Regions from separate parts of the Pseudoalteromonas sp. 23_GOM-1509m genome, predicted to be linked through region 2. Evidence: predicted binding sites of a transcription regulator. Region 2 holds the regulator's gene; each other region holds the start of a gene.

What was found. Region 2 encodes LexA, which represses DNA repair genes until DNA is damaged. Its sites were predicted from a motif close to TACTGTATNNNNATACAGTA; they were not measured.
Region 1: N523_RS0110925 (SulA-like leucine-rich domain-containing protein) is a predicted target of LexA. The motif match lies at 2,678-2,697, and genes of this name have one in related genera.
Region 3: uvrD (DNA helicase II) is a predicted target of LexA. The motif match lies at 2,603-2,622, and genes of this name have one in related genera.

The regions. Positions count from the first base shown of each region.
Region 1 is NZ_KI912432.1:72,446-76,722, forward strand. Features, by position in the region: gene N523_RS0110900 (M48 family metallopeptidase) at 1-369, shown strand, start outside; tRNA gene N523_RS0110905 (tRNA-Tyr) at 395-479, opposite strand; gene N523_RS0110910 (VC2046/SO_2500 family protein) at 592-1,119, shown strand; gene N523_RS0110915 (DUF6172 family protein) at 1,332-1,634, shown strand; gene N523_RS0110920 (YchJ family protein) at 1,702-2,178, opposite strand; gene N523_RS0110925 (SulA-like leucine-rich domain-containing protein) at 2,218-2,652, opposite strand; gene N523_RS0110930 (tetratricopeptide repeat protein) at 2,975-3,436, opposite strand; gene N523_RS0110935 (NCS2 family permease) at 3,555-4,277, shown strand, end outside.
Region 2 is NZ_JADO01000020.1:69,456-73,732, forward strand. Features, by position in the region: gene coxB (cytochrome c oxidase subunit II) at 1-1,132, opposite strand, end outside; gene lexA (transcriptional repressor LexA) at 1,626-2,243, opposite strand; gene N523_RS0108725 (PaaI family thioesterase) at 2,442-2,885, shown strand; gene N523_RS0108730 (hypothetical protein) at 2,915-3,295, opposite strand; gene N523_RS0108735 (endonuclease) at 3,548-4,201, shown strand; gene hmpA (NO-inducible flavohemoprotein) at 4,241-4,277, opposite strand, start outside.
Region 3 is NZ_JADO01000017.1:3,962-8,238, forward strand. Features, by position in the region: gene N523_RS0107745 (GNAT family N-acetyltransferase) at 1-395, opposite strand, end outside; gene uvrD (DNA helicase II) at 373-2,538, opposite strand; gene N523_RS0107755 (hypothetical protein) at 2,854-3,078, shown strand; gene N523_RS0107760 (YacL family protein) at 3,191-3,559, shown strand; gene N523_RS0107765 (dUTP diphosphatase) at 3,612-4,238, shown strand; gene yrfG (GMP/IMP nucleotidase) at 4,240-4,277, opposite strand, start outside.

The sequences.
Region 1 (4,277 bases), on a different contig from region 2:
CAAACGCAAATGTATCAAAGTTTGCTAGAGCAGTTTTTGCATGAGAAATTAGAAAGCTATATTGAAATGCGAGTTAACGATTATTGTCAGCTGATGGGTGAAAAGCTACCGAGTAATATTCGTATTCAATTGTATAAACGTCGCTGGGGTAGTTGTAATCGCAGGCGTGAACTAACCTTCAACTTACACTTGGCAAGTGCACCGACATGGGTCATTGACTACGTGATTGTTCATGAATTAGCACATTTAAAATATTTAAATCACAGCGCTCAATTTTGGCAACGTGTGGGATTATTTTATTCAGATTATAAACAAGCAAGTAACTGGTTAAACAATCATGGTATGAGTTTACAGTGGGTATTTGAATAAAAAGAAATAAGGTAGAGAAGAGAAGTGGTGGAGGGAGCTGGATTCGAACCAGCGAAGGCTGAGCCGTCAGATTTACAGTCTGATCCCTTTGGCCGCTCGGGAACCCCTCCAATGCAACGCGGCAGATAATAGCAAACTTCTTATTTAAGTAAAGAAAAAAGCTAAAGAAAATTCAAATTTAGCCGATAAATACTTATTAATTAGTTAAATAGGCTAAAGTCTATGCAGATTGGTGATTTGTTAATCACGGAGAGCCAGTTAAAAACAAGGCTTAACGAAAGTGTGCACGAAAACCGCCGAGGCGAGTTTGCACTTTTATTAGCAATGCTCTCTCACGATGCACTCGATTTTAGTGAATTCCACCTACCCAAAAGTGACACTAAGCATTATCAAGCTAATGAAGATGCTCTGCGTAAACAATTTGGCGCAGGTCCAAAGCAGCCATTAGCGCCAGATACCTTTAATATGTTAATTGGTAAAAATAACACAGAGCTTTTAGCAAAAATGGGAAGCGCTGTAGGGATGAGTGATATAAAGTTAACTCAGTGCTTAAAGCCTGAGCCATTTAATATTCGTGATGATAAAAACCACATTCCACTGACTGTCATTGATAACTGTGAATTAGCGGTACGTCGACGAATTCAAAATACCAACACCGAGTTATCAAACCCTCAAATGGATGCGGTGGCATTTTATGATGATTTACAAAATGAAGCTATCCACCAGCCATTACATTTGTTTAGTGCCTAATTATATGTGTTCAATTGCTGCTTTATACATGCCATTTGATTGTAATAAACTGTGTTTATAGTAGTAAGTAACTATTGGTTTTATAGGTGCTTTATTTTAATAACTGATTTAATATAAAAAAAGCATCCAAAATTTAAATGCAATTGCTATAATGGCGCAAATGGTATGACATTAAATGCCATTATCATTAAACCAAGGTAATTAGGAACGTAATGAAGAAAACATTCACGCTGAATCATGAGAAAATCAAATACCCTCGTATGGTTGATGCTGCAAAGCATGAAGTGAAAAAATATTTGAAAAGAGAACGTAATAAAACTTTACCTGTTGATGCCGACTACTGGGCATTTGATTGTAAGTTTGGTAACACGGCTGAAGAAGCCCAAGTGGTTCACGTTGCTGAAATTAACAATCACATCAGTGAAATTGAAAAGCAAGGTTTAACTTCTTTTTACTTAGAGATTTTAGCAAGACCTGCACAGCGTCAAGATTTCGATGAAGATGATGGCGAGTAAAACGCTAATTTGCGTTTAGTGTAGTTTTTGAAAATGGGCCTTGTGGCCCATTTTTTGTAGCTGAAGTTTATACACTATGACATTTTTTGTATTTTTTATTACTGCCACAAGGGCACGTATCATTACGTTTTACTTTAATATCGGCAACCGGTGTAATCTCACCATCAAGATATCGCCATTGTCCATCTTCTTTAATAAACCTTGAATTTTCTGCCAACTCGCAATATAAACCTTGATAAAAGTAGTGAGCTTTAAATGTAACAAATCCTGTTTCATCATTATAACCAGAGTCTAATACGGCTAAGTTTATAAAACGGCAACTATTTGCAAAATCTTTAATTTCTGAAATTGAATTTTCAGCTTGTTTTTCTTTTGCATAACTTTCACGAACAAAAACCGCGTTTTTAACAGCATAAGCACTGTAGCGTGCACGCATAAGTTGCTCTGGTGTGTGTGGCTGTTTGGTTTTTAAATGAAAAGGCTCGCAGCAATCAGCATAAGGTTGCTGACTGCCACAAAAACATAATAGGGCGTTAGAAGTCATGATAAATGTACTGTGTATTAAAACGCTAGTTTATCAAGCTTATTGCGTAAGTGAAATCTCAGGGTGAGCGCTTTTTTTGCTAAAGCAATACAACTTAGTGCGCGTATGGCTCAAGTTTAATGATAACTGCGACAGTTGTTGGTTATTTATTATGTCAGTCCAGGTGATCACCGCGGCAAAATTTCCATTGTGAAGTGCAGAACTTAAAACATACTCTAAATTAACTAAATGCTTTTGACGAATAACCAGTAATTTACTGGTATCAATTGAGCATGAATCAAGTAGCGCTTTGCTCGGTACGTTATCGGGTGCTATTAACAGTGTCCATGCGTTTAGGCTGTTGTATTGGTGTAATACTTTTAATAACTCAAACGTTGCTGAAATTTCATCTTCAATTTGTACAACGTTAACACAATCTGATTGGTCATCTTGTTGATAGCTTTTAACTGTTCTTACGGTAATTGGCTGTAACATAATCTTCTCACTCACTGGGTTTTTATACAGTACATTCATACAGTAGTTTATACAGTTGTTTGGTGCAAGTGTTTTTTGCTATTTTTTTGTACAGTTATTCATCTTAAAACGCGACAGTTACTATAAATATATAAATAATCTATATATAACAATGGTTTAATTTTTATTGAAAGTTAATGCCCACAGAATTAATTTTAAGGCTGGGAGCAAATAAATACAGATGAACAGGGGGTATACAGTAGTTTAAATTAATTAAGCGTGCTTGTTTTGGCTATAAACGCTTAATTAATTTACAGATGAAATGAGTTGCTGGGCAGTGAAATTATTTTTCGCTACTAGGAGGGATCAAATGTGAAAATTGTAACTGGTGAATTTGTTCATACAGGCTGGCTGCGTAGCATTGAGCATCTTTAAGTCGTTTAGTACTAATATGTTTTCGTATATCGCTCATTGCTTCTATGGCGGGTTCATAGCCTTGACTGCTTGCTAAGCTAAGCCACGCAGCACCATGAAATACACTTTGCGGCACACCTTGCCCTTTTATAAAAAACAGCCCTAAATAAAACTGCGCGCGATAATTTCCTGCCATTGCTGCCAAACGCATCCATTTTGCGGCTAAGGCGCCTTGTTCATTTTTAAGGTAATAAAGGGCTTTATTTAATGTGTCTTGATCGGTGTTTTTAGAGCTCGCAGGGAGATTTGCATCGCTTGGTTGCGTTACAAAAGAAAGAATGTTGTCTAATTGTTGCTCTAAGTCTTGGCCACTTGGTGTCGTTTTGATCATGCTACTTCGTTTGTTATTTTAATCACTTAGCTAGTTTAGTATATAGCAAGGTAAAATGTCCTGTAAAAAGTTATTTTTATGCTAAAATCTCGCCACTTTTTACAACCACAAGTTTATTATGCTCGAAGCCTTATTCAAAATCCGTGCAAATGATTCTTCGGTTCGCCGTGAATGTATTGCCGGTATGACTACATTTATTACGATGGTTTATATCGTATTCGTTAACCCAGCTATGCTTGCAGAAGCCGGTATGGACCAAGGTGCTGCTTTTGTTGCCACCTGTATTGCTGCTGCAATAGGGTGTTTTATTATGGGTTTGTGGGCCAATTACCCACTGGCATTGGCACCGGGTATGGGATTAAATGCATTTTTTACCTATGGTGTTGTATTAGGTATGGGTTATAGCTGGCAAGCTGCGTTGGGTGCGGTATTTATGTCAGGGTGTATATTTTTAATTCTAAGCTTATTTAAGGTGCGAGAGTGGATTATTAATGCAATCCCTCTGGTGCTCAAGCAAGCAATAGCAACGGGTATTGGCGCATTTTTAGCTCTCATCGCACTTAAAAGTGCCGGTATTATTGTATCAAGTCCTGCAACACTGGTGCAGTTGGGTGATATTACCTCGCCTGGTCCTTTATTGGCTATTTTCAGCTTTTTTGTTATTGCTGCACTGCTTTATCGCGATTTTAAAAGTGGCGTACTGATTAGTATTTTACTAGTCACCGCGATTGCTGTGTCTATGGGGTTAGTGGAGTATCATGGTGTTATTGCAATGCCACCTTCTATCATGCCGACCTTTATGCAACTGGACTTTAGTGCCGCGTTTGAACTGTCGATGTTG
Region 2 (4,277 bases):
CCCCATCAGCATCCAGTGCCGCTTGTATCTCGCTCGGTTGAATTACATCACCAGTGTCATTACCCCACGCGTTGCGTTTATAGGTAATAACAGCTGCTATTTGCTTGATTGATAATTGCTTTGCGAAAGACTGCATAGCCGTACCTGGTTTACCGTGGAGCAAAATATCTATATGCCCTTTGATATCACCTATGACTATTGGGCTGCCTTTAAGAGCCGGAAAAACACCCGGCAAGCCTAATCCTGTTGGCTGATGGCACGCCGCGCAGCTCGCCATATAAACCTGCTCACCAAGCGCCATCAGCTCTTCTTTTGGTACAACTTGGTCTAATAACGCAGCGTCTGCTGCAGCTGCTTTTTGCTTGGCTTGTTTAGCCTCTGCTAACCACGTTTTGAAGTCTTCTTCTGTTTTAGCTTCTACCACAACAGGCATAAAACCATGATCTTTACCGCAAAGCTCTGCACACTGCCCACGGTAAGTACCAACCTCATTAATATTGGTCCATGTTTCATTAATAAACCCAGGGTTTGCATCTTTTTTAACGGCAAAGTCAGGCACCCACCATGAGTGAATAACATCATCTGAAGTCATTAAAAAACGTACTTTTTGATTAATTGGTAGTACCAGCGGTTTATCGACCTCGAGTAAATAATTCGGGTTTTTATCAGCAAGGTTGGTTATTTCATTTTGAGGTGTAGCTAGCATGGAATAAAACTCAACGTCCTCCCCCATATACTCGTAATGCCACTTCCACTGTGAGCCTGTAATTTTAATGGTGAGATCAGCTTTGCTGGCATCCTCCATGGCAATTAAGGTTTTAGTCGCAGGAATGGCCATAACAATTAATATGACAAAAGGGATCGCAGTCCACAGTATTTCTACTTTGGTGCTTTCATGGAATTGGGCAGGGACAGCCCCTTTAGATTTGCGATGATGAATGAGTGCCCAAAACATAATGGCAAACACGATCACCCCAATCACACAACATATTAAAAAAATAGTCATGTGCAGTTGGTATACATTATTACTTATATCGGTTACGCCTTTACGCATATTATATTGGCTATTAGCAAGCACATTCTGCGAAAAAACAAACAATATAAGCCACAAGGAAGAACTCAGCTTACCCATGTGACGGCTCCTTTGATGCTATTGCTGACGCAAAGCGAAGAGGCATACGGCTTAAACGCCTATTCGTTATTTTTATTTTTTATAAGGGTGCTGGATTTAGTAAATGTGTGTTCTCAAAACGACTAAGCTGTGAGTTATTTTTATTCCAGCTCTTTAATAACTAGTTAAAAAATAAACAATAAGCAAGGTGAGTATGAAAAATAAACAAGGTGTATTTTTTAAAATGCGCAGCTAAAAAAATAGCAACTAGTCAGGCAATTAATCTAAGAGTCAGGTTTAGTAAGGGGTGTATTGAAATTACAGGATAGAAATATAAAAAATTGTTAACTTAAAAAAGCAGAGTAAATTTGTTTATTTATAAAGTATTTAGTGATTTTATTTATGATAGGAGAAGCACTTGACAACATATAGTCATACATTTGATAAGTTAGACATTGTGCTGCTAACAAACCCAGCGCCTAATCACTATTAAGCGCTAAATTATGCTTTAATACTACATCCAGTCAGCGTTACGAATAACACCTACCGCTAAGCCTTCAATATTGAACGACTCATTTTCTAAATCGACCTCAATAGCTGAAAACTCATCATTTTCAGCATGTAAGAGTACTTTTCTGCCCGCTTTTTCTAAACGCTTCACGGTTACATCGTCGTCAACACGGGCAACAATAACTTGTCCATTTTCGGCAACTTGGGTTTTATGCACAGCAAGTAAATCACCATCCATAATACCAATGTCTTTCATACTCATACCGTTAACACGCAATAAAAAATCGGCCGCAGGTTTAAACATTAAAGGGTCAATTTTACAGTGGCTTTCTACATGCTGTTGCGCCAATATAGGCTCACCGGCAGCCACCCTGCCAATTAAAGGTAAGCCTAACTGCTCTGGCTCCTCTTCTTCAACAAGCTGAATGCCCCGACTCGCGCCTGGCTTCATTTTAATCACACCTTTTTTGGCCAGTGCTTTTAAGTGTTCTTCTGCAGCATTCGCACTTTTAAAACCCAGTGTTTGTGCAATTTCGGCACGTGTAGGAGGCATACCAGTGTCTTTAATAAACACTTTAATGAGTTCGAGTATTTGCGCTTGGCGTTTCGTTAATGGTCGCATACAACTGGTTTTCCATACAGTACAATTAACTGTGAGTATATACAGTTATTTAAAAATCGCAAATATAAATTAATGCCTTATATGCCGTTATCATCAAACAATAACCTACTTTAAAAGCAGGGTGATAAATGTAATTATTAGCAACGCATTATCATATTAATAAATTTTAATTCTCAATTACTTATCCAAGGAGCTAGCATGAGTATTTGGCATCAACCGATTACATTAGAGTTTTGTAAGCAATTAGATCAAGGTATTACAGGCCAAGGGACACTCATGAAAACCATGGGAATAGAAATCAGTGAAATTGGTGATGACTACTTAGTGGCAACTATGCCGGCAATTCCAGAGCATCATAACCCTATGGGTATCGTTCATGGTGGTGCAAATGTGGTGCTTGCTGAAACAGTAGCAAGTTATGCCGCTAACTTTGTGGTTGATTTCAATCGGTTTTATTGTGTTGGCCAAGAGATCAGTGCAAGTCATTTAAAGGCATCACGCAATGGCACATTAACGGCCACAGCGAGAGCTTATCATATCGGCAAGCGCAGCTCGGTTTGGGATATTAAAATAACCAATAGCCGCAATGAGCTTTGCTGCGTATCACGTATGACCGCAGCCGTAGTAGAGCGAAAAGGCTAGTAAGTCAATTAACCAAGGTTGAAATTAAATTACTTTTCGAAAGGGTAAATAGTAATTTCTACGCCTGCACCAATTGCAGATATACGTAACAAGGTATCTGCATGTAAGGCTTGGTTAAAGCATTTTGGCGAAGTGCCAGACTCAAACCCAATATCGAAAGTTCTGCGTGAACAACTCAACCATTGCTTTAATGCATTGCGTGAACACGACTCGATTAACTCACACAAGTGATTAATCGCTTTATCTGGCGTGGTTATTTCACCTGCAACCTCAATGCGAGCAAGTTGACGGTATTCGTCTTTATCATAATGTAAAATAGTTGCGACCTTTTTTAAATCAGCAACTAATACGCTAATATCTTGCTTTGACTCAAGCTCTAGATCTACATTTAAAAATTGAATTTCCGACATTATCTCGTTTTTACCCTCTATTAATCTCATTGCAAACTTTAACGCAGTTTTACCGTTATACCAAATCAACAACGCAGGAATCACTGCATTAACGCGTTTTTAGCGTTAGCCTCTGAATATTGCCCACTATTTACTCCTAAAAAACGCCCTACACAAAATACGCAAATTAAAATTAAAGCATGCCGGCGGCAGTTTACTTTTTTATTCTAGGCCTTAAACTAGCCGCTCCTGTAGTTCACGTATGTGATGGATATGATTCGGTTTATTTTAGCTTTGTTGGCTTGCTGTGCTTGTTTTTCAGCAATGGGCGAACAATTTACGCGGTTTTCGAGTGCCAAAAAGCACTTAATTAATACCCTTCCCGAAAACGCTAAAAGTATTTATTGTGGTTGCGATATAAAAAAACAAGGCAAAAAGTTGGTACCCGACCCTACCCATTGTGGCTACGTGCCTCGCAACACACTAACCCGCTCAGGCAAAGTAAATCAACGTGCCCTGCGAATTGAATGGGAACATATTGTCCCTGCATGGGAATTTGGTCACCAGTTACAATGTTGGCAAGATGGTGGGCGTAAAAACTGCCGCAAAGTTAGCGCTAAGTTTCGCTTGATGGAAGCCGATATAAACAATTTAGCCCCTGCAATTGGTGAAATTAACGCCGATCGCTCAAACTACCGCTTTGGCATGTTAGCCCAAAACGCGACGCAATATGGTCGCTGTGAGGTTAAAGTTAATTTTAAACAACGTGTTGTTGAACCGCCTGTTCATGCACGTAAACGCATTGCCGATGCGTACGCTTACATGCAAAAAACGTATGGTTTAAAAATTTCAGCTAAACAACAAAAGCTATTTAATGCTTGGCAACAACAAGCTTATGCTGCTAACACAAATAGTAAAAAGCTGTAAGTTTAAATTAAAAGCGTGTAACACACGCTTTTAATTAACCTATAACGCTTGGTGTGGTCCAAATATTTCGTAGTGA
Region 3 (4,277 bases), on a different contig from region 2:
TGTCCAAATGATTGAAATAATGGCAGCGCAGGATCGCACCAATGTTCAAGTGATTCGAGTGGTGGAAGTAATACAATTAAAAAGCCACCCGCTTGAACTACGCCCGCTAAGGCTGCTAGTTTATCTGGCACCAGTCCACTGTAGCCATCATAAACAGCATGGGCGCACTCTTGCCCTAAAATTTGATGGGTATGCTCTGGCCAATGTGCATTAACTAAATTTGTGTTTTTAGAAAGAACAAAAGAGGGTTGCTGTAATTGAGCAAGCAGCTGAGTGCATTGCTCATAACACCAATTTTTATCGCCTGTAAGCAACAGTAACTGACGATGTTTAGCATTCGTTAGCTGCTGTTGCAGATGCTCTATAACGCGGTTAAACGGCTTGTAGTCTTGCATAAGCTGTTACTAACCACTTACTACCTAAGTCGTCAAAGTTAACTTGTACTCGCGATTGTGCGCCACTGCCTTCGTAATTAAGCACCGTACCAATGCCAAATTTTGCATGTAGCACCCGTTGACCTAAATTAAACCCGCTTTCTTCAAAGGCGGCATGGCTAACCGATGCACTAAAGCGACCAGCTGCTGGCGGGCGAGAAACCTGGGTTTTAATGCGAATTTCTTCTACGCAGTCTTCGGGTATTTCACGTAAAAAACGCGATGGGCTGTGGTATTTTTCTTGACCATATAAACGGCGGCTTTCTGCGTGGCTTATATACAGTTTATCCATAGCACGGGTCATACCTACATAACAAAGGCGGCGTTCTTCTTCTAAACGGCCCGTTTCTTCATTACTTTGTTGTGATGGGAACATGCCCTCTTCAACACCGACCATAAATACCAGCGGAAACTCTAAGCCTTTAGCTGAGTGAAGCGTCATCATTTGTACCGCATCTTCATGTTCATCAGCTTGCCCTTCACCTGATTCAAGCGAGGTGTAGGCTAAAAAGCCTTGTAGTGGTGAACTGAATTCTTCCTCTTCAGGGAGTTCATATTGATCGCAGGCGCTAATTAATTCTTCTAAGTTTTCAACCCGAGCACGGCCTTTTTCACCTTTTTCAGCCTGATACATTGCCATTAACCCTGAGGTTTGAATGGCATATTTAGCCTGCTCGTGCAGCGTTAAGTCTCTAATCTTATCTTCAATATGTTCAATTAACTCAACAAACTTGGCAACAGCTCCAGAAGCGCGACCCGATAAATGCTGTTGCTCTACAATGGCTTTAGCAGCATACCAAAGCGGCAAAGATTCAGCGCGAGCGCAGTCACGTATATGGCTTAATGTTTTATCGCCAATGCCGCGGGCGGGCGTATTAATAACACGCTCAAATGCCGCATCATCTTGGCGGTTACCCACTAAGCGTAAGTATGAAAGAGCATCTTTAATTTCTTGGCGTTCGAAGAATCGCATACCGCCATAAATTCGGTATTTTAAACCTTCTTGTAGCATTGCTTCTTCAAGTACCCGCGATTGCGCATTACTACGATATAAAATAGCCGCATCTTGAAGTGCATTACCCGCATTAAGCCAGCTACGTAATTTGCTACTCACAAAGCGCGCTTCATCTAGCTCATTAAAAGCAGCATAAATAGAAATAGGTTCACCGTCGTTACCATCGGTCCATAAACTTTTACCCATTCGCTCGGAGTTATTTTGAATTAACGCGTTTGAGGCTTTAAGAATAGTGGCAGTCGAGCGATAGTTTTGCTCAAGGCGAATCGTCTCTGCATCAAAATCGGTTAAAAAGCGTTTAATGTTTTCTATTTTTGCGCCGCGCCAACCATAAATACTTTGGTCATCATCACCTACAATCATGATACTGCTGGTATCGCCCGCAAGTAATTTTAACCATGCATACTGAATGGTGTTGGTATCTTGAAACTCGTCTACGAGCATGTGCGCAAAGCGCTGCTGATAATGACGCAGCAAGGTTGGGTTATTTTTAAGAACCTCATAGCTACGTAGTAAGATTTCAGCAAAATCAACTAGGCCCGCTCTATCACAAGCTTCTTGATAGGCCGCGTAAACGCGCAGCATCATTTGCTCGTTAATATCGTATGCCTGAATATCTTTAGGGCGTAGAGCTTCGTCTTTTTTAGCGCTTATGTACCAACCAAACTGCTTTGCCGGCCATTTTTTATCATCAATATTCATCGATTTTAATAAGCGCTTGATCATACGAAGCTGATCGTCAGAGTCTAAAATTTGAAAGGCTTCTGGTAAGTTTGCTTCACGGTGATGTGCACGCAAAATTCGGTGCGATAAACCATGGAAAGTACCAATCCACATGCCGCCTACAGGGGCTTTTAATGTTTCTTCAACCCGTGAGCGCATTTCTTTAGCGGCTTTATTAGTAAAGGTTACCGCAAAAATACTATAGGCAGAGGCTTGCTCTACTTGCATTAACCAGGCAATACGATGAACCAATACTCGAGTTTTACCTGAACCTGCTCCTGCTAATACCAGCATGTTTTGTAATGGCGCTGCAACGGCATCGCGTTGTTTATCATTTAAGCCATCGAGTAATTCTGAAACGTCCATCGTTACGCCTTTTTAATCAATAATGAGAGCAGTATAACAGGTGTTTTTGTTAGGCTAAATAAAATACTGTTTTTATAAACAGCTATTTATAAAATACGTATTTAAGTTGTTGAATAGTTAACAGTATAAACTGAGCAAGTAACTAAAATAGCTATTTAAAATTGCTAATTTGACTTATTTTTGGCAAAAAATACTAAACTGATAAATTCGTAATAATTTAACTGTATGATTTGTAAGCCTTAATAAATTGGCATAAAGTGTGTAAGTATAAATAATAAGTACAAATACAAAATTAATTAAACTACAGAGGTTAGTATGTCTCAACAAGGTTCTGGCGGTAACGTAATCGCAGCATTATGTAATATTTTTTTCCCCGGTTTAGGGCAGTTGGTGCAGGGCCGTATTTTAGCGGCACTTGTTTTTGCAATTCTGGTTTTTGGCGGCTATGCGTTATGGTTTTTAGTGGTTCCAGCCGTAATTGGAGCCGTATTCCATTTATGGGCAATTATTGATGCTGCACGCTATCGCTCAGGTGGTTAGCTAAATTGATGATACTAAATAGCGCCTTATGGCGCTATTTTTGTATCTGGCTTTCATTATTCATAGCTGATTAGGTTATAATCTGTTGTATTAGCAGTACTGGAATAAAGTTATGGAATACCAATTCATTCGCGATCCTATTAGTGGGTTAAGAATTAAAATAAGCAGCGAGCACGCGATTATAGGCCGCTGGTTAAATGAAGAAATAGGCAAAGATAAAGTGGCGATGGTGCAGGCACTTATTAGCTCGGTGAGTTCAAGCTTTGAGCCGGTAACACTTAAAGGCCAAGAAATTGATCTGATCCTTTCTAAAGATGAAGCATTATTCGAAGCACATGCGCTGCATCAAGATAACGAAGATATATTAGCCTACCAAGATGATGAACTCATGCTTGAAGAGAATGATTTAAGCAGTGGTTGTGGTTTTGAAGACTTTGTTGACCTGATCAACTCGTGGCATGAGTTTTCGGCTGGTCGTTAAGTTATATTATCTGTATTATTACCCTAATTATAAATCCAACAGTGGAACCAATATGTCTGCGAATTTAAACAAACTAGTTGTTATGCTAGAAATGCAAAATGCCATGAATACCAAAGTACATGAGCAATGGTTTAGTCAAGGCTTTGAATGGTATAGAGCTATTTGGGTTGAATGTGCAGAAATGCTGGATCATTACGGTTGGAAATGGTGGAAAAAACAAACGCCAGATACTGAACAAGTAATTTTAGAGCTGGTTGATATTTTTCATTTTGGTTTATCGCTACGTATCGACGGTGAGACCAGCTACGAGCAAATAGCAACACAGCTACAAACTCAAATGAGCGCCCCACAGCAAGGTGATGATTTTAAACAAACGCTTGAATTATTAGCAGCCAGTGCGGTTGCCAATAAAACCTTTAACGCGGCTGCTTTTGCCGGTTGTATGGCACAAATCGGTATGGATATTGATGATTTATATCGTGGCTATGTGGGTAAAAATACGCTGAACTTCTTCCGTCAGGATCATGGTTACAAAGAGGGTAGCTACATTAAAGTGTGGCATGGCAAAGAAGATAACGAACACTTAGTTGAAGTAGTTAAAAGCCTTAATACTGAGCATGCAGATTTTGCAAAAAAGGTATATCAAGGCTTAGTAGCGCGTTACCCTCAGGGCGAATAAGCTAAATAAGCTTACGGTAATCGGTGACGCTTAAGTAAT